DNA from 3 places in the Lysinibacillus sp. K60 genome. Region 2 is predicted to be linked to each of the others. Evidence: riboswitches for the same ligand, from Rfam matches in the RefSeq annotation. Region 2 holds a riboswitch; each other region holds the start of a gene.

Region 1 (2,208 bases), on a different contig from region 2:
TGACATGGCTGGTGGATCATTCACAATCACAAATGGTGGTGTATTCGGTTCATTAATGTCAACACCAATTATGAACGGTACGCAAGCTGGTATTTTAGGTATGCACTCAATTGTAAACCGTCCAGTTGCAGTAAATGGTGAAGTTCAAATCCGTCCAATGATGTATGTAGCACTTTCATACGACCACCGTATCATCGATGGTAAAGATTCTGTAGGATTCTTAAAAACAGTTAAAGAATTAATCGAAAATCCTGAAGATTTATTATTAAATTCATAATGCCATTAAACCCTGCGAACAATGTTCAGCAGGGTTTTTTGTATGATAAAAGGAATTGACCGATTCTATGCTTGAATGAGTACGAATGTTATATCGTTTAGAGGAGCAAAGAAAGAAAAAACGCGACTTTTCTCACATAGAGAACATACTCTATAATAAATATTTGTTGTAATTTTCAGAAATATCAACAAAAGTTCAACGATTTAAAGTGGAAGCAGAACGCATAATATCCTAATATTGTCATTAGTCAGAAAAATGTTAAAATCGTCTTGACGAACATATTAGTTTTATAGTAGTATCAAAATATCAATTAAATAAACAAACCTCACGAATTGTTACCAGTGAGGTAGAGGCGCGGTATTTATTAGTTCATTGTTGAGTAAAAGCAAGCGAAGACGCAATGAAGAAGGAAATATCGCCGAAGTATAAAAGGAGCTCGTACTTTTATACTGGGTCTGCAGTGAATAAGTGCAGGACTGTCCTAGTAAATGGATTTCCAGATTTACTAGGTTGTGCTATCTCGGAAACATGGAAATTATAGTGAGGATTTGGGCAACTGTCATAAAAGGTAAGACCTAAGTTCAATAAACTTAGGTCTTTTTTAGTACAGTTGTCTTATTTTTTTACAGAAAAGGGGAGTTTTTCATGAAAAGAAAATGGTTGTTAGTAATGATCTCTATCATGACGGCAATTGTGCTAGCTGCATGTGGCACAAGCGACAAAAAAGAGGGCGGTTCAAGTGATGCTGGAACTGACAAAGAAGAAGGCGGCGGTGAATTCCGAATTGGCATGGAGGCTGGCTACCCACCGTTCAACTGGACACAGCAAGACGATGCGAATGGCGCAGTGAAAATTGCGGATAATGCAGAATATGCAGGTGGCTATGATGTACAAATGGCAAAGAAAATCGCTGAAGGTTTAGGCAAAGAGTTAGTCATTGTTAAAATGGAGTGGGACGGATTAGTTCCAGCGCTACAATCGAACAAAATTGATGCAATTATTGCAGGTATGTCACCAACAGAAGAACGTAAGAAAACAATTGATTTTACAGAAAACTATTATACTTCTGATTTTGTTATGGTTATTAAAAAAGGTAGCAAATATGAAGGCGCAAAATCGATTCAAGACTTCTCAGGTGCTAAAATTACATCACAATTAAATACATCAAACTACACAGTTATCGATCAAATTAAAGGCGTAGAAAAGCAAACGGCAATGGAGAGCTTCCCAGCAATGCGTGTGGCACTAGAAGCAGGTAAAATTGATGGCTATGTAGCTGAACGTCCAGAGGGCATTTCCGCTTCTGCAGCCAACGATAAATTCACATATGTAGCATTTGAAGAAGGCTTTGATACAGACCTATCAAATACTTCAATTGCTGTAGGCTTACGTAAAGATGACGCAAATCGTGAAAAAATCAATGAAATCCTAAAAGGCATTTCAGAAGATGATCGTCAAGCCATTATGGAAGAAGCTATTTCTCAACAGCCCGCAGCACAATAATGATAGGGCACGGACTAGCAATTAGTCCGTGCATGATCATTTCATCATTATCAAAATGAGAACCTCTCTACATAATGATAATGTCCTAGCGTGACAAATCATAGAATAGTAGAAAGAGCTAGGACACAAAAGAAATAAACGAGCAAGATGACATTGTTAGGAGGAACATCATGAGTCTTGAATGGATACTTTCAATTATTGAAAACAACTGGCAAATGTTTTTACGAGGTGCGTATTATACGTTACTGATTTCGAGTATTAGTACAATTATTGGTGCATTTATCGGATTTTTCATCGGAATTATGCATACGATTCCAGTTCGTAAAAAAGGTGTGAAATTTTATAGCTTAAAGCTCATTAATTTTATACTAACATGCTATGTTGAATTTTTCCGTGGTACACCAATGATTGTACAAGCTATGGTTGTC
Region 2 (2,208 bases):
AATCTTATCGCCTGTAAAGGCTGTGTAATTTTGTCCAATGACTACAATCATACAAACTGTAAAAGCAAATAGTGGTCCAAACGGATATAATTTGGCTTTATAAGGTAATAATCTTGGATCTAAGCCCTGTGCATCAAACGCTCGGCGGAAACGATAATGACTAAACGCAATACCTAGCCATGCAATAAAGCCAGACATTCCAGAAGCATTTAATAGCCAGATATAAACCACTCCATCGCCAAAGAAGGATGCCAAAAATGCTAAACAGCCTACAGCTAATGTTGCCATAAGTGCATAAATCGGAATACCTCTACGACTTAGCTTTGCAAAAAATTTAGGTGCATGTCCATCCACTGCTAATTGCCATAGCATACGAGAAGATGCATATAGTCCTGAATTTCCTGCTGACAGCATAGCCGTTAAAATAATGGCATTCATTAAAGAAGCAGCAAAGGCAATACCTAGACGGTCAAACACTAGTGTAAAGGGTGATACTGCGATATCTTCTGATAACAAACGTTCGTCTGTAAATGGAATCAACATCCCGATTGCACCAATCGCTAAAATATAAAACAAAAGAATACGCCAAAATACAGATTTAACAGCCTTCGGAATATTTTTACCAGGATTATCTGTTTCACCAGCTGTAATTCCTAGTAATTCTGTCCCTTGGAATGAAAATCCTGCAGCTAGGAAAATACCAAATGTAGCAAGGAAGCCACCATGGAATGGCCCATCACTAACAAAGAAATTAGTAAAACCTACAGGAGCCTGCCCACCTAAAATACCAAAAATCATTAGTAAGCTAATGATAATAAAAACAATAACCGTTGCTACTTTAATCATGGCAAACCAATATTCACTTTCACCATAACTTTTTACGGATAGTAAATTAAACGTCAATACAACAGCAATAAATAATACTGTCCAAAGTGCTGATGAGCTATCTGGGAACCAATATTTCATAATTAATGACACAGCAGCAATTTCGGCAGCAATGGTGATTGCCCAGTTATACCAGTAGTTCCAGCCTAATGCAAAGCCCAAAGCGGGATCTACAAATTTGGTTGCATACGTACTAAATGAACCTGATGATGGCATATAGGCAGCCATTTCCCCTAAGCTTGTCATTAAAAAATACACCATAATACCGATTAAAGCATAGGCAAGCAATGCTCCCCCAGGCCCTGCCTGAGCAATAGCACCTCCACTGGCTAAAAATAGCCCCGTACCAATTGTACCGCCTAAAGAAATCATTGTAATATGACGGCTTTTTAATTCTTTTTTCAGCTTCGGCGCTTTATGTCCGAGCTGATTTACTTTTATTTCACTCACGATATAGCTTCCTTCCTATTTATGAGGCAAAAAAATGCCATCACATATACACTGTGATGGCTACGTTAATCCTCAGTTTTTCCTACATGATAGCTCAACACGTTGTACAAACGTGACAGTTCTGTTCCTTTCGGAGACAGCCCCAGCATGAGGTTTTCAAGTCCCCTCACACTTCGGCAATATTTCCTTTCAGCTAATCTCATCAATGCTTGTCATTTCAATTAGCATACTTATAAATATCGCGACCTCTACCTCAATACAAACATGAGGCATATAATTATTAAATTTATGATGTTTATTATACTAACATAAGACCATAGACATTTCAATACCGCAAGAAATGTTCCGTATTTTATGAATCTTCTACTATTTTTAATAGTGTGATAAAGTGTTATAGTAGTTCAATTAGAATGGTTATTATTAGGGGGGATTTATTTTGACTACAAATGATCATACCACTAGTTATCCAAGTAAAAAAATTAGCTGGAAAGGAACAACCTTACTTTTAGTCTTTGGCGTTATCTTTATAGCCTCTACATTACGAATGCCACTAACTGTTGTTGGTCCAATTATATCCTTTATCCGTGAAGATCTTGGAATATCTAATGTAGTGGCTGGCTTTCTAACAACAATTCCATTGCTGGCTTTTGCTATTATATCTCCATTTGCACCAGTTGTAGCACGCAAACTAGGGCTTGAGCTAACATTATTTTTATCAACTTTTCTCTTGGCCTTAGGAATTGTCCTACGTTCACTTGGTACGACAGAATTACTTCTATTGGGTACTGTGTTAATTGGCGTAGCCATTTCTTTTGGAAATGTACTAATTCCAGGATTATTAAAATTGAAATTTCCATATCATGTGGGTTTATT
Region 3 (2,208 bases), on a different contig from region 2:
ACGGATGCAGTGTCTGCTATGGTTGTTTTCATTGATGGGAAGCCTGCAAAAAAGGAGTACCGAAAATATAAAACGCGTACAGCAGCCAAGCATGATGATTACGGTGCAATGCAAGAGGTTATACGTCGTCGTTATATACGTGTTTTAAAGGAAGGACTACCATTACCAGATCTAGTCTTAATTGATGGTGGTAAGGGACAAATGGAAGTAGCCCGTGAAGTACTAGAAGATGAGCTTGGTCTTGTTATACCGATTGCTGGTTTAGCCAAGGATGATAAGCATAATACATCTCAGCTATTGTTTGGTGATCCACCAGAAGTGATTAGCTTAAAACGTACAAGTGATGGCTTTTATTTATTACAACGAATTCAAGACGAAGTCCATCGCTTTGCTATTACCTTCTTGCGTCAACAGCATGAGAAGCATGCCATTCAATCTGTATTAGATCATATTGAAGGGGTAGGACCAAAACGAAAGCAACAGCTGCTTAAACATTTTGGTTCAGTCAAAAAAATTCGAGAGGCGAGCGAGCTAGCATTACAGGAGGCTGGGATGCCTGCTAATTTAGCAAGCCAAATTTTTAGCTATTTTCAGCACCAATCATTGTCAAAGGAATAGGCATGTGCTATGGTTATAAATAACATTGTTTTCAATGTTATGGAGAGCCAACTGTGTAACTAGTTTGTTTACGCTAAGGCTTAATGAATTGAATACATTCACTTTAAAGTGATGATAGAGGTGCAAGATTCAAGAGTAACACGATGGAGGATGGACAAGTCCAGAGATATTGTGTGAAAGGGGAGCTTGCCGAAGTACAGTATTGTTGTTCCATTGCTGTACTGGTTTTGCATTTAAGAAATGTAAGACTGTCGATTCTAAACGTTTCGGAGAGCTATCACACATGCGCAAGTTACGATTATTGTACATGTTATAGGCAGCTTTCACGTTATGTGAAGGCTGCCTTTTAGTTTTCTAGAAACTGTTTTACCCCCCATAATTTGGTGAAATACATGAACTGGAAGGGAGAACGAAAGAAATGGCTAAAATCGTGATGAAGTTTGGAGGAGCTGCATTAGCTTCTACTGAACAAATCCAAGAGGCTGCTAGGAAAGCGATTGCTGAAAAGGACAAAGGATTGGATGTAGTAGTGGTCGTTGCAGCAATGGGACACACTGTGAAAGAGATGAAAATGATGGTACACCAACTAACTGACGATGTGTCGAGAAGAGAATTAGATGCAGTGTTGTCAACTGGCTCTCAATTATCTAGTGCTTTATTTGCCATCGCTTTGCAGGAAGCAGGCTATGAGGCTGTGTCTCTAACGGGATGGCAAGCTGGTATACATACGGATGGTATGTATCGGCATGCTCGTATCGACTATATAGATATTAATCGAATGGAAGAACACTTTGCACAGGGACAAATTGTGGTTATTGCTGGAGAACAAGGGATTGACGAAGAGCACAATATCACCATGCTTGGGAAAGGTGGAGCTGAAACAGCTGCTGTTGCACTTGCCATAGCATTGGAAGCGGAGAGAGTAGATATGTATACAAATGTGGATGGTGTTTATACAGCAGATCCACGATATGTTACAAATGCCCAAAAGCTACAGGAAATTTCCTATGATGAAATGTTGGAGTTATCTAATTTAGGGTCTCATATCATACATCCTCGTGCGGTGGAGTTAGCGAAAAAATTTCAAATGCCTGTTATTATACGCTCCAGTTTAATAGAATCAGTAGGCACTTTATTGAAGGAGGAAGTGGAAATGGAAAAAAATTCAGTCGTTCGTGGTGTTGCATTTGAATCAGATATTATTCGTTTAACAGTAGGGTATGATGCTTTTTCCAATGCTTCATTAGCAGATATATTTATGGTGCTTGCAGAGAACCGTATTAATGTTGATATTATTGTCCAAGCCATTATTGATGGGTTGAAGCCAACTGTATCGTTTTCCATTTTAAAAGAGGAATTTGCGGAAGCATTACGTGTTTTAGAGGATAGTAAATTATCACTCGGATTTAGTTTTGCTGACTTCGAAATTGGACTAGCAAAAGTTTCTATTATTGGTTCAGGCATGGCTTCCAATCCAGGCGTTGCCGCTCGTATGTTTGATCGGTTACGTCGCGAAAATATCCCTGTAAAAATGGTTAGTACTTCTGAAATAAAAGTGTCCGTTGTTGTACCACAGGATGATATGATCCA

What was found. A riboswitch is a leader RNA that binds a small molecule or an ion and turns the genes downstream of it on or off. The one in region 2 is predicted to bind lysine.
Region 1: another riboswitch for lysine. It lies ahead of HCH28_RS16135 (transporter substrate-binding domain-containing protein); the one in region 2 lies ahead of HCH28_RS23540 (amino acid permease).
Region 3: another riboswitch for lysine. It lies ahead of HCH28_RS10800 (aspartate kinase); the one in region 2 lies ahead of HCH28_RS23540 (amino acid permease).

Annotation. Positions count from the first base shown of each region.
Region 1 covers NZ_JAASJR010000007.1:131,319-133,526, reverse strand. Annotated here, with positions in the region: gene odhB (2-oxoglutarate dehydrogenase complex dihydrolipoyllysine-residue succinyltransferase) at 1-277, shown strand, start outside; lysine riboswitch at 617-803, shown strand; gene HCH28_RS16135 (transporter substrate-binding domain-containing protein) at 923-1,780, shown strand; gene HCH28_RS16130 (amino acid ABC transporter permease) at 1,951-2,208, shown strand, end outside.
Region 2 covers NZ_JAASJR010000018.1:4,598-6,805, reverse strand. Annotated here, with positions in the region: gene HCH28_RS23540 (amino acid permease) at 1-1,335, opposite strand, end outside; lysine riboswitch at 1,418-1,594, opposite strand; gene HCH28_RS23535 (CynX/NimT family MFS transporter) at 1,772-2,208, shown strand, end outside.
Region 3 covers NZ_JAASJR010000004.1:91,427-93,634, reverse strand. Annotated here, with positions in the region: gene uvrC (excinuclease ABC subunit UvrC) at 1-618, shown strand, start outside; lysine riboswitch at 726-903, shown strand; gene HCH28_RS10800 (aspartate kinase) at 1,037-2,208, shown strand, end outside.